Regions from separate parts of the Kribbella sp. NBC_00359 genome, predicted to be linked through region 3. Evidence: riboswitches for the same ligand, from Rfam matches in the RefSeq annotation. Region 3 holds a riboswitch; each other region holds the start of a gene.
The links. Region 3 has a riboswitch for cobalamin ahead of metE (5-methyltetrahydropteroyltriglutamate--homocysteine S-methyltransferase). Riboswitches for the same ligand answer to the same signal wherever they lie in the genome.
Positions count from the first base shown of each region.

Region 1: linked by a shared signal. The riboswitch ahead of OG876_RS26490 (ribonucleoside-diphosphate reductase subunit alpha) and the one ahead of metE (5-methyltetrahydropteroyltriglutamate--homocysteine S-methyltransferase) in region 3 are both predicted to bind cobalamin.
Region 2: linked by a shared signal. The riboswitch ahead of OG876_RS37785 (putative cobaltochelatase) and the one ahead of metE (5-methyltetrahydropteroyltriglutamate--homocysteine S-methyltransferase) in region 3 are both predicted to bind cobalamin.

Region 1 covers NZ_CP107975.1:5,415,815-5,420,362, forward strand. The annotation lists gene OG876_RS26490 (ribonucleoside-diphosphate reductase subunit alpha) at 1-2,114, opposite strand, end outside; cobalamin riboswitch at 2,248-2,373, opposite strand; gene OG876_RS26495 (DinB family protein) at 2,492-3,073, opposite strand; gene OG876_RS26500 (Fic family protein) at 3,163-4,449, opposite strand; gene OG876_RS26505 (class I SAM-dependent methyltransferase) at 4,520-4,548, shown strand, end outside.
Region 2 covers NZ_CP107975.1:7,767,976-7,772,523, forward strand. The annotation lists gene OG876_RS37785 (putative cobaltochelatase) at 1-1,911, opposite strand, end outside; cobalamin riboswitch at 1,981-2,122, opposite strand; gene OG876_RS37790 (helix-turn-helix transcriptional regulator) at 2,292-4,548, shown strand, end outside.
Region 3 covers NZ_CP107975.1:8,642,902-8,647,449, forward strand. The annotation lists gene ppdK (pyruvate, phosphate dikinase) at 1-2,173, opposite strand, end outside; cobalamin riboswitch at 2,485-2,707, shown strand; gene metE (5-methyltetrahydropteroyltriglutamate--homocysteine S-methyltransferase) at 2,802-4,548, shown strand, end outside.

The sequences.
Region 1 (4,548 bases), 3.2 Mb from region 3:
TGACTCCACAGCGAACCGTCGTACGTTGAGTAGCGGCCACGCTCGGCGGCGAGGTCGCTGGACGCCTCGATCGCGTGGTAGCTGATCTGCTCCATCGAGCTGTCCGCGAACTCGACCGCGGCGTCGGAGGAGTACGGGATCCGCAGCGAGAACAGCGCGTCGGCGAAGCCCATCAGGCCGAGGCCGACCGGGCGGTGGCGCTGGTTCGCGCGCTCGGACTCGGGGGTGGTGTAGAAGTTCACGTCGATGACGTTGTCGAGCATCCGGACCGCCGTCTTCACGGTGTCGCGGAGCAGGTCGGCGTCGAGACCGTCCTCGGTCAGGTGCGCGACCAGGTTGACCGAGCCCAGGTTGCAGACTGCGGTCTCCTCGACGGTCGTGTTGAGGGTGATCTCGGTGCACAGGTTCGACGAGTGGACCACGCCGTCGTGCTGCTGCGGCGAGCGCAGGTTGCAGGCGTCCTTGAAGGTGATCCACGGGTGCCCGGTCTCGAACAGCACGGTCAGCATCCGGCGCCACAGGTCGACGGCCTTGACCCGCTTGAAGACCCGGATCTCACCACGGTCCGCCGCGGCTTCGTAGCCGGTGTACGCCGCGGCGAACGCAGCGCCGTACAAGTCGTGCAGGTCGGGGACCTCGTTCGGCGAGAACAGGGTCCAGTCGCCACCCGCCTCGACGCGCTGGAGGAACAGGTCCGGCACCCAGTTGGCCGTGTTCATATCGTGGGTGCGGCGGCGCTCGTCACCCGTGTTCTTGCGGAGGTCGAGGAACTCCTCGACGTCGATGTGCCAGGTCTCCAGGTACGCACAGACCGCGCCCTTGCGCTTGCCACCCTGGTTGACCGCGACGGCGGTGTCGTTGGCGATCTTCAGGAACGGTACGACGCCCTGCGACTCACCGTTGGTGCCGCGGATCTTGGCGCCGATGCCGCGGACCGGCGTCCAGTCGTTGCCGAGGCCGCCGGAGTACTTGGCGAGCAGGGCGTTGTTGCGGATGCCGTGGAAGATGCCGGCCAGGTCGTCGTCGACCGTCGTCAGGAAGCACGACGACAGCTGCGGCCGGGTGGTGCCGGAGTTGAACAGCGTCGGCGTCGACGACATGAACCGGAACGAGCTGAGCAGCTCGTAGAACTGGATCGCGCGTGCCTCCCGGTCGTCCTCGCGCAGCGCCATCCCCATCGCGACCCGGAGGAAGAACGCCTGCTGCAGTTCGAACCGGACCTTGTCGATGTGCAGCAGATACCGGTCGTACAAGGTCTGGAGGGCGAGGAAGGTGAAGTCGAGATCGCGCTCGGGACGGATCGCGGCGGCGAGCCGATCCAGGTCGAAGGTGGCCAGCTCGGGATCGAGGTGACCGGCGTCGATACCGACCTGGATGTAGCGCGGGAAGTAGTCCGCGTAGGCGGCGGTCATGTCGGCCTGGCTGGCCTGCCGGGGCTCACCGTGCACGCGGCCGAGAGCCTCGCGGCGGATCTGGTCCAGCAGCAGGCGGGACGCGGCGAAGCTGTACTGCGGCTCGGTCTCGACGTAGGACCGGGCGGCCATCACCAGCGCGAGCTCGACCTCGTGCTGCGCGATGCCGTCGTAGCAGGAGCCGAGGGTCTCGTCCAGGATCAGCTCGGGATCGACCGAGTCGAGCCCGTCGGCCGCTTCCGCGACGATCACCCGCAGCCGGTCGACGTCCAATGGCGCGGTGCTGCCGTCCGCGGCACGCACCGAGAGCGCGGGCCTCTCGGCGATCCCGGCCGGGTCAGCTGGTGTCCTGGCCCTGGTCCGCTCTTCGCGGTACAACACATAGGCCCGGGCGACCTGGTGCTCACCGGCGCGCATCAGCGCCAGCTCGACCTGGTCCTGGATGTCTTCGACCTGGACGCTGCGGCGGGCGTCGCCCCGGCTGGTCAAGGCGTCCACGACCCGGCCGGTCAGGTCGGCCACCAGGTCGCGGACCCGGTGGGTGGCGCCGGCGTCGGCGCCCTCGACCGCGAGGAACGCCTTGCTCATGGCAACGGAGACGTTGGTCGGATCGAACGCGGTGCTGCTGCCGTCACGGCGGACGACGGTCAGCTGGATCGGCTGGTCGGTCGTCACCGCGGAGGATGAGGAAGCAATGGTCACAGGTGTGCTCTCCACAGGAGTTCGGAGGACCGTCGCCGCACGGATGGGCGCATGACGAGACAGGCAGCTCCGGCCGGGAACGCTGCCGCCACGCCCTGCGACCCACCCGCGAGGTCTCGGACCGCGTGCACCGGCGGTGCACGCGCCGGTGGCAGGTATCCGGACTCGCGGACAGTCTCCGCTCACCGTTGCGGGGCAGCTCCGGATTCGCACCGGATTCCCCTGTTGCCTCGGCGTGGCCCACATCTTGTGGTCCCGGACGCGATGAGCTGTCCAAATATGTAGAGCCGCTCCGAACCACCAGCAGTAGTGATGCTAGGTGGATCGCCCTAGATGTTGTGGTAGCGCCACGCCGGGTGTCGCACATGTTGTGGTCCTCACGCCGCGACCGCAGAGAGATCCTGCAGTGTCATGATCTCCGAGCCGTGGTGGATCAGCTCCCGGTTGAGCCGGAGCACGACGTGACCGAACGGCTCGCCGGCGTCCAGTTCGGTCGCCTGGCTCAGGCCGACCGCCATCACCCGCTCCTCGTCCAGCGCGGCGATCGACTCCTGCCAGGCATCCACCCAGTGCGTCAGCCAGGCGACCGCATCGCGGGCGTTGCCGTGCAGCGTGATGTCGGCGCGGCCCTGCCGGCTCTCGCCGAACGTCCACTCCCAGCGCTCGAAGAACGTCTCGGTCAGGTGGGCGATCAGCCAGGCGATCGTGCGCGGGCCGCGATGATCCGGCTCGTCCGGCCACTGCGCCACCCACTCCCCGGACCCGAGTGATCGGTAGTGCGAGGCGTAGTGACGTCGTACGACGGTCAGGGCCTCACTGCTCGGACGCCAGAAGTACTGCTCGTCGGTCAGTTGGGCGAGCCGCCCGGACAGCACCATCCAGCTGAAGCCGAGCTGGCCTCGCACCATCGCCATCGCCGATGGTCGGTGCAGGATCTCCCAGTCGAACGGCTCCGGCATCACGATTTCCTCACGCTCCCCGTCAGGCACCTCGATTTGAGACGCGATCGAACATGTGTTCGAATTGTGTCCCGACGGGGAGGAGAAAGTCAATGTGGACGGTGTGTTGGTTCTGGCCTCGACGGCACGGGTCTGCTAGGTGGTTCGATCCTGGTATCGGCCGCCGGGCTGGCGAAGCGCCGCTCGAGCAACGTGAACGCGTCGATCAGTTCGGGCGCCTCGTAGACGCGGTTCCGGCGGCCGTCGGTGACCTCGCGCAGGACGCGCGTCTCGACCAGGCGCGCGAGTCCTTGGTTGGCGGCCTGCTGAGACCGGTCGATGAGCCGCGCGGCCGCGGCGAGCGTGAGGACCGGGGCCGCGGGCAAGGCGTCGATCAACAGATCGGTGGCGGAGCCAGCGCGGACCGGCGCGGCCCGTTCGCGCCAGGTGGTCTTCAGGTCGGTCGCCGTCTGTTCGAAGCGCGCGGCCTCCGCGGTCGCATGAGTGCATGCCATCGCGAACATCTGCAGCCAGGGATTCGCCGCCGACCGAGCCTTGATCGTGGTCGCCCGTCCGACATAACGGAAGGCTGTCAGCGCGTCGATGTACTGCGTCGCATGCGTGGCGAGCGACAGCGACACCGGTGGCACGGTCCGGGTGATGAGGCCGTCGGCCCGCAGGATCAGGTGGATCAGCGCACGCCCGGTCCGTCCGTTGCCGTCGGCAAAGGGATGGATCGTCTCGAACTGTGCGTGTGCGATCGCGGTCTTGGCCAGCACTGGCAGCCGGGACTCCCGGACGAAGGTCATCAGATCGGCGAGCAGATCGGGGAGCAGCTGCGCCGGCGGCGGGACGTAGTACGCCTCGGCGGGGGAGCGGCCGCCGATCCAGTTCTGCAGATAGCGGACCTCCCCGCCGAACTCCGGCGTCGGAGACTGGGCCATCAGCCGACGGTGGGCCTCGAGCAGGTGGTCGACCTCGAGCTTGTCGCCGGCCTGGACGGACTCGGTCACCCAGGTCATCGCGTCGACAGCGCCCAGCACTTCCTCGGCGGTGACGTCGCCGGGTCCGCTGGTCGGCCGATCGCGCAGTACGTCGGCCTTGAGCAGGCGGCGCGCGCCGACCACGAGCCCCTCGATCTGCGACGACCCGACGGCCTCGGCCCGCAACAGGAGCCGTGCCAGTGCCTCGCTGTTCGTCAGGACGGCGGCGGTCGCGTCCAGCCGGGCGAGATCGCCGGCCGCATCCTCGAGCGCGGCGAGCACGTCGTCGGTCAGGTCGAACTCGCGCCCGACCAGCGGATCCGGGAAGTACAACTCGTACGACCCACCCAACCGCTCCGCCCGGGTGAACCCGTCCGGGTGCCCAGGCCACCGGTGCAACTCGACCCGTGCCATACCTCTTATTCAACCTTATCCACAAACCTTGAACAAGAGTCCACAGCCAGTGGATGGTGAACAGGTGAGCATGAGTGCGGAGGTGTGGACCCATCTGTG
Region 2 (4,548 bases), 870 kb from region 3:
GTCGGTGACAAGCACGAGCAGGGGCCGACGTCGTGGGTCGCGGATCGCGGCGATCCGTAGTACCTCCGCCGCCTGGAGCAGACCTTCGGCAAGGGGTGTGCGCCCACCGGTCGGTAGCGACTCGAGACGTCGTACGGCGGTCTCAACGCTGCCGGTGGGCGGCAAGGCAACCGTGGCCGCGGCGCCGGCGAACGTGATGAGGCCGACGGTGTCGCGACGCTGGTACGCGTCGAGCAGCAGCGAGACGATCGCGGTCTTCACTGCCCCCATCCGCTGCTTCGTCCCCATCGACCCCGACGCGTCAACACAGAACAGAACAAGGTTGCCCTCGCGCCCTTCCCGCACGGCGAGCCGCACATCCGAGGGTCGTACGGCGAGCCCGGCACCGGCGCGACCCCGAGCGTGCTGATGCGGGGCGGCGGACCGGATGGTCGCCAGCAGATGCGGACGCCCAGCCTCCCGACCGATGCGGGCGCGATCACCCACCACGCGCCCGACCTCGGTGATCGCCCGGGACCGACGCCCGGCGACACCGGCGCCCGCGGCCTGCACGCTGAGCAGTCGCGCCTTGTAGGGCTCGGAGCTTCCAACCACCTCGCCGACCGGCGCCGGCCGGCCGCCCGCCTCGCCGGCCTCTCGGCCCGCGCCGGTGGCCGCCGAGTCCGAATCGGCGCCGGACTCAGCACCACCCGAGGCGGCCGAGTCGGCATCCGCCCGGCGCCCCTCGGAGCGGTCCGCGCCAGATAGGTTCGCCTCCGACCGGTCTGCTTCCGCCCGGTCTGCGTCGGGCCGGTCTGCGTCGGTCGGATCGGCCGGACTGCCGTCGTCTGTGGGGTCCACTCCCCCACCACCCGGGCCGTCGGGGTTGTCGTCGGGGTTGGGTGGTGGGGTGCTGTCTTGGATGGCTTGTTCTAGTTGGTCCTCGTCGAGGCCGGGGGCGTCGAAGGGGTTCCGGCGGCGGCGGTGGGGCAGGGCGAGTTTGGCGGCGGCGCGGACGTCGTCGACCTCGACGACGGTGCGACCGGACCAGGCCGCGTGAGCGACCGCCGTACGCGCGGTGACCAGGTCGGCGCGCATGCCGTCAACGTCGAAGGACGCGCAGATCTCGGCGATCTGGCGGAGCGCGGCGTCGGTCAGGATCACCTCGGTGATCAGGTCGCGCGCCTTGACGATGCGCTCGGCGAGTTCCCGCTGCGGTCCGTCGTGCCGCGCGACAAAGCCCGCCGGATCGGCCTCGTACGCGAGCCGCGCACGCATCACCTCCACCCGCACGGCAGGATCGCGGCTGGCGACGACGTCGACGGTCAGGCCGAAGCGATCGAGCAACTGCGGTCGGAGCTCGCCCTCCTCCGGGTTCATCGTGCCGACCAGGACGAAGCGCGCCGGGTGCGTGACGGACACCCCGTCACGTTCGACGGTCGCGCGGCCCATCGCGGCGGCGTCGAGCAGTACGTCGACCAGGTGATCGTGCAGGAGGTTGACCTCGTCGACGTACAGCAATCCACGGTGCGCGGCAGCAAGCAGACCGGGTTCGTACGCCGTGATGCCCTCGGCGAGCGCCTTCTCCAGATGCAGCGACCCGAGCACCCGGTCCTCGGTCGCGCCGACGGGCAACTCGACCAGCCGGGCAGGCCGGTTGAGGGCCTCCGTGCTGTGGTGCGGGCCGTCGGGACAGGTGTCGTCAGGGTGCTCGGGGTCGCAGGAGAACCGGCAGCCCGGCACAACGTCCACGGGCGGGAGGATCTCGGTCAGCGCGCGGACCGCGGTCGACTTCGCCGTACCCTTCTCGCCCCGGATCAGCACCCCGCCGATCGCCGGCGAGATGGCCGCCAGGATCAGGGCGAGCTGAAGGTCGTCCATTCCGACCACGGCGGTGAACGGGAATCCGGTGGACGGTGAGGCTGGCCGCATCGGCGGTGGGTCCCTTCGTCGAGCGGGTATCCACGCCCGCCACGGCTGGTACGCCGTACCGCGGTGACCGCGGGCCGGCGGACGGACGCGGATGTCCTGGCTCCCGGGCCGCGTCGACTTCGATCAGGCCCGGTCACAGTGGCGGGACCGCCCCGGACTCCCGGCCTCAGCCGGTCACCGGTGTTCCTCCACAACCGTCGGCCCGATCATGGCACACCCCGCCCGCCCGGCAACCATCACGGTCACGTGGCAACCCCCACGTCGACACCACCGTCCCGAAGTGCATCAGGCCCGGCGGCTCGCGCTCAGTGACCGCGGTGTGGGTCTCGGTCGGCTCTGGGCCTCCCGTCAGCCCGCCTGAGGGTGTTGACTGAGGACGTATGGGGGGTCTGCGGCCCGATCATCGCTTCGCCGGACGCGCAGCCGAACAACGGTTCCTCGGCGACGTGCTGCTCGACGCCGTGGCCGGCGTACCGCACGCGATCGTCATCCATGGCGAAGCCGGCATCGGCAAGACCCGCCTTGCCCGTGAGGTCTGCAGCGATTCGCAGCTGAACGTGCTCTGGGGATCGAGCGTGCACTTCGGTGGCGCGTCGGTCCCGTTCGCCCCGATCGCCGGCGCCTTGCAGGACTGGCTGAGCCGCGCGGATGCCGACGAGAGGGCCGAAACTCTCGCCGGGACCGATGAGCTGAGTGCCTTGCTGCCCTCGCTCGGCGTCAGTGGCGGCGTCGACGCCACGAGGCTTCCGATGCTCGTCGACCTCGTACTCAACCGGATCGCGGTACGACGGCCGACAGTGGTGGTCGTCGACGACCTGCAATGGGCCGACGTCGCCTCCCTGGACGCGATGGCCTACCTGATCGCCGGATTCCGCTCCCAGCCGTTGGTACTGCTGGCCACGTGCAGGACCGAGGAACGCGGCGAGGGGCATCCCCTCCATTCCTGGCTTGCCGACATGCGCCGGATGCCCTTCTTCGGCGAGCTCCGGTTGGATCCGCTGGACCTGGACGGCACCAGCAGCGAGATCGAAGGACTGCTCGGCCAGGCGCCGGACGTCGAACTCGCCGCCGAGGTCCTGGCCAGATCGGACGGCAACCCCTACCTCGTCGAACTGATGGTCAGCGGTCTGTCCGGCGCTGAGCGCACTCTTCCGGCCACCGTTCCCGCTGCGCTCCGCGAAGCCCTGCTCGCCGCCTGGCACAGCCTGTCGGACCAGGCCCGCTTGGTCACCAGAATCCTCGCCGTCGGCGGCCGACCAACCTCATCGGCCGTCCTGACCGAGGTCGCCGCCGCCCACGGACTCGACGCGAGCTCGATCACCCCCTGTCTCGCGGAAGCTCACGACCGCGGTGTCGTGGAAACCGCACCCGACGGCACCTCCTGGTTCCGGCACCCGCTCTTGGCCGACGTCTTGTACGACGGCCTGTCACCAGACCAAGCCGCGGAGCTCCATACCGACTACATCCGCGTACTCGAATCACGTCCCACCGAGATTGAGGCTGCCGACCTCGCGATCCACAACGAAAGAGCCGGAAACCTCGACGCCACCTACCACTGGTCCCTCGTGGCAGCCGATCACGCAGAAGGCCTGCGAGCCCCAACAGAGGAGGCGATCCAACTCCGCCGCGCGTGCGCTCTCTGGGAAACGGTGTCACCGACCATCCGCGGCGGGCGCGACGAGAGAATCGGCCTGTTACGGCGAACGAGCGCAGTCTGCGAGCGGGCAGGCTGGCCCGAGGTTTCAGTCACGCTCCTCACGGAGGCGCTGAGTTTGGTGAACAGGAAGCAGCAGCCGTTGCTGGCCAGCAATCTGCTGGTCTTGAGGGCCAACTGCCGCTGGCAATCGACATCGCCGGCGATGGCCGACCTGGACGAGTTCCTCGAAGCGATCGAGCTGACGACGGACTTCCCCGAAAGTGCGGAACGCGCCGTCGCGTTCGCCGAGCTAGCTGAGACCGAGGGCATGCATGGCCTGCCGAACGCCGAGATGCATGCGGACGAAGGCGTCCGGATCGGCCGCACATCAGGCTCGGTTCAGGCTCTTGGCCGGGCGGTCTGCGCACGCGCGTCGGTGTTGGGGGATTACGCGCCGCTGGCCTCGCTCGCCGAGGCTGACCTGTCACTGCAGATGGCGACGGCCTGCGGAGATACCAACACCGCCAACGACGCCGCCATCATCCGTTTCAATGCCCTGCACGAGCTCGGCCGGTGGGCCGAAGCAGCCGAGCTCACCCGCGCGGCTTACTTCAGCACCCTCGCCGACGGCGCCGGCTCCTGGGCATACTTCCTCGCGGGCATAGCCGCGCTCGAGTTGATCGACCTCGACCGCTGGGACGAGTGCCGGGCATTGCTGCGGTCCGCGCTCGCCGGACGATCCGCCGGGATCCCTGGAGCAGCTGTCAGGCTGGCTGCGAGCAGGCTGAGTGTGAGGTCAGGGAGGACCGAAGAAGCACGACAGCACTTCGATCGGGTACTGGAGTTGATCTCCGACAACTTCAACCCGCTCCGCCCGACCGTGACCTTCATCGGTATCGAACTGATGCTCGCCGAAGGCGCGGCTGCGGAAGCCGTGACCTGGGCACGCCCACGGCTGACGGCTCTGGATCAGCCTCCCGATCCCTGGGACGATGAGGTGC
Region 3 (4,548 bases):
CGACCAGCGGGATCATGATCTCCGGCCGCGGGTCCTTGCCCTGCGCCCGCAGTTCCATCGCCGCGGACGCGATCGCCCGCACCTGCATCGCGAACAGGCCCGGGACGACCAGGCCGAGCCGGACCCCGCGCAGGCCGAGCATCGGGTTCTCCTCGTGCAGCCGCTCGACCGCGGTCAGCAGCGCGGCGTCGTGCCCGAGCTCCTCACCACGCTCGCGCGCCAGCGCGACCTTCACCGCGAGCTCCTCCATCGACGGCAGGAACTCGTGCAACGGCGGGTCGATCAACCGGATCGTCACCGGCTGCCCGTCCATCGCGGCCAGCAATTCGAGGAAGTCGCCACGCTGCAGCGGCTCGAGCTCCGTGAGCGCCGCCTCGAGATCGGCGTCGTTGTCCGCCAGGATCAACCGCTCGACCGACTCGCGCCGCTCCCCCAGGAACATGTGCTCGGTCCGGCACAGCCCGATCCCCTCGGCGCCGAAGCGCCGCGCCCGGGCCGCGTCGTCCGCGGTGTCCGCATTGGTCCGGACGCCGAGCCGCCGTACCTCGTCGGCGTGGGTGATCAACCGGTGCACCGACGCCACGAGTTCGTCCCCGGCGTCCGGGGACAGGGAGCCCTCGAAGTACTGCACGACCGGCGACGGGACGACCGGGACCTCGCCGCGGAAGATCTCGCCGGTGGTGCCGTCGATCGAGATCGTCTCGCCGGCCTCGATCACCGTTCCGTTGACCTTGATGGTGCCTTGGGCAACATTCACGTCGAGTTCCTCGGCGCCGCAGACGCAGGTCTTGCCCATGCCGCGGGCGACCACGGCCGCGTGCGAGGTCTTGCCGCCGCGGCTGGTCAGGATGCCCTGCGCGGCGATCATGCCGTGCAGGTCGTCCGGGTTCGTCTCGCGGCGGACCAGGATCACCTTCTCGCCCTTGTCCGCCGCCTCGACCGCGGCCGCGGAGGTGAACACGACCGTGCCGGAGGCCGCGCCCGGCGACGCGCCGATCGCCTTGGTGATCAGGTCCTTGTCCGCGTCCGCGTCGAACCGCGGGAACATCAGCTGCGCGAGCTGCGCACCCTTCACCCGGCGCAGCGCCTCGTCGGTGTCGATCACGCCCTCGTCGATCAGGCTGGTCGCGATCCGGAACGCCGCCGCCGCGGTCCGCTTGCCGACCCGGGTCTGCAGCATCCACAGCTTGCCGCGCTCGACGGTGAACTCGATGTCGCACAGGTCGCGGTAGTGTCCCTCGAGTTTCGCCATGATCGCCATCAGATCGTCGTACGACGTCTTGTCGATCTGCTCGAGGTCCGCGAGCGGGACCGTGTTCCGGATGCCGGCCACCACGTCCTCCCCCTGCGCGTTCTGCAGGTAGTCGCCGTACACGCCGGGCTGGCCGGTCGAGGGGTCGCGGGTGAACGCTACGCCGGTGCCGGAGTCCATGCCGAGGTTGCCGAACACCATCGAGCAGATGTTGACCGCCGTACCGAGGTCGGTGGCGATCCGCTCCTGCCGGCGGTAGAGGATCGCGCGCTCGGAGTTCCACGAGCCGAAGACAGCCTCGATCGCGAGGTCCATCTGGGTCCGCGGGTCCTGCGGGAACTCGCGGCCGGTGTGGTCGTGCACGGCCTGCTTGAACGTCTCGACCAGGCCCTTCAGGTCGTCGGCGTCCAGGTCGAGGTCGTTGCGGGTGCCCTTGGCCTGTTTGGCCGCCTCGATCGCGTCCTCGAAGACGTCGCCTTCCATGCCGAGCACGGTCTTGCCGAACATCTGGATCAGCCGCCGGTAGGCGTCCCAGGCGAACCGCGGGTTGCCGGAGTGGTGGGCGAGGCCGTTCACCGAGTCGTCGTTCAGGCCGACGTTCAGGACGGTCTCCATCATGCCGGGCATCGACACGGCCGCGCCGGACCGGACCGAGACCAGCAGCGGGTCGTCGGCCTGGCCGAGCTTCTTGCCCATCGTCTGCTGCAGCAGGTCGACGTGGTGGTCGATCTCGTCGGCCAGCTCCGGCGGCACCGTACCGGTGGCCAGGTACACGCGGCAGGCGTCGGCCGTGATGGTGAAGCCGGGCGGCACCGGCAGGCCGAGATTGGTCATCTCGGCCAGGTTCGCCCCCTTCCCGCCGAGCAGCTGTTTCATGCTCTTGTTGCCTTCGGCGAAGTCATAGACGAGTTTCGGCACGATCACTCCCTGGGTTTCAGGCGGTGCGTAGGCGCGGTGAGGTGGCCCGCTGGCCCATCGACTCCGGTGGCGGGGGCGTGCTTTCAGAGTAAGCCAAAAAACCAGTCCAGTTGAACACTGGTCTCACGATGCCGACGTGACCCTCCCCACAGGTTGAAGGCCGGAAAACCCTTCCCTGGTTGACAACGCGAGACAATCGGCCGGTTCACCGATGAAACGCCAGAACGACGCGAAACCGCTCTTTCGTCCGGAGTCATGAAGTGCGAATCGTCTCGCCGTACGGCGTTCAGCGGCGTTCACCGGCCTGTGCGCGTACGCTCGTCAGTGCCGACGGTTCGCCCGGTCATGCGGTCTGTGACCTGGCGAGGCAAGAGGGAACCCGGTGCGAATCCGGGACTGCCCCGCAGCGGTGAACGGGAACGACCGCCGTCACGAGCACTGGACGCCCAGCGTCCGGGAAGCGACGGCCAGTAGGTCCACCGGTCAGCGACCGGTCTGCCCGTGAGTCCGAAGACCTGCCGCCGGCGCGCGCACCAGCCGGTGCGCGCGGGAACGGTGGTCTCGTGGGAGGACCCGTCCGGCGTCTTTCGCGACCCCGCCGATCCCCTGGCACGCTCGCGAGGAGAGAGACGTGAACACCATCAAGACAGTGCTGGGCTACCCACGGATCGGGCCGGCCCGCGAACTCAAGAAGGCCGTCGAGAAGTACTGGTCCGGCGACAGCGACGCGGCCGAGCTGGAGACGACCGCCCGCCGGCTCCGGGCCGACACCTGGCGCGACCTGGCCGGCCGCGGCCTCGACGTACTCCCGGGCAACACCTTCTCGTACTACGACCAGATGCTCGATCACGTGCAGCTGTTCGGCATCGTCCCCGACCGCTTCCGGGGCCCGTCCAGGCTGGACACGTACTTCGCGATGGCCCGCGGCCGGGACGACGTCGCGCCCCTGGAGCTGACCAAGTGGTTCGACACCAACTACCACTACCTGGTCCCCGAGCTCACCGAGGACACCGTCTTCCAGCTCGATCCGGCCAAGCCGCTCGAGGACCTCACGGCCGCTCGCGAACTCGGCGTCGACACCCGACCGGTCCTGATCGGACCACTGACCTTCCTCTTGTTGTCGAAGTCCGTCACTCCCGGCTTCGAACCGCTCAGCCTGCTGGACCGTCTGCTGGACGCGTACGCCGATCTGCTCAGCCAACTCGAGTCCGCCGGAGCGGAGTGGGTGCAGCTGGACGAGCCGGCACTGGTCCAGGACCGCACTCCCGCCGAGCTCGACGCACTCCGTCGCGCCTATGACCGACTGGCCACTCTCACCGATCGCCCGCGCCTGCTGGTCGCGACGTACTTCGGTGATCCCGGCCCGGCGTTGCCCGTGCTGACGTCGACCGCAGTGGACGGTCTCGCGGTCGACCTGGTCTCCGCCCCTGGGCTCGTCGACCAACTCGCCGTACTGCCGAGCCTGCGGCGCAAGACGGTGGTCGCCGGAGTGGTTGACGGCCGCAACGTCTGGCGCACTCACCTGGGCGACGCGCTCTCGACCTGCACGAAGTTGCTCGGGTCGGTCGGGCAGCTGGCCGTCTCCACCTCCTGCTCACTCCAGCACGTGCCGTACGACGTGGAGGCGGAAGACGACCTGGATCCACGGGTTCGCGAGCGGCTCGCGTTCGCGCGGCAGAAGGTCGACGAGGTCGTGGTGCTCGGCCGGGCGCTGAGCGAGGGGCCGGGCGTTCTGGTCGATCTCGGCAATCCGTCCGGCGGACCGGTCGAGGAGTCCGGCCTGATCCGCGAACAATCGGTCCGCGACCGGGCTGCTGCGATTCGTCCCGCGGATCGACAGCGGCCGCCGTACGACGAACGCCGTACGGCGCAGGAGTCGATCGGGCTGCCCGCGCTCGCGACCACGACGATCGGGTCCTTCCCGCAGACCGCGGACATCCGCCGGGCTCGTGCCGATCTCCGGACCGCGCGGATCGACGCGGCGACGTACGACGAGCTGATGCGGGCCGAGATCGCGCGGGTGATCGGCCTGCAGGAGGAGCTCGGTCTCGACGTACTCGTCCACGGAGAGCCCGAGCGCAACGACATGGTCCAGTACTTCGCCGAGCAGCTGGACGGGTTCGCGACCACCAAACACGGCTGGGTGCAGTCGTACGGCAGCCGCTGCGTCCGTCCACCGATCCTGTACGGCGAGGTGTCGCGACCGGCCCCGATGACCGTGCCGTGGACGTCGTACGCGCAGTCCCTGACCGAGCGGCCGGTGAAGGGAATGCTGACCGGGCCGGTGACGATTCTGGCCTGGTCGTTCGTCCGTGACGACCAGCCGCTCGCCGTCACGGCCGACCAGGTCGCTCTGTCGCTTCGCGACGAAGTGGCCG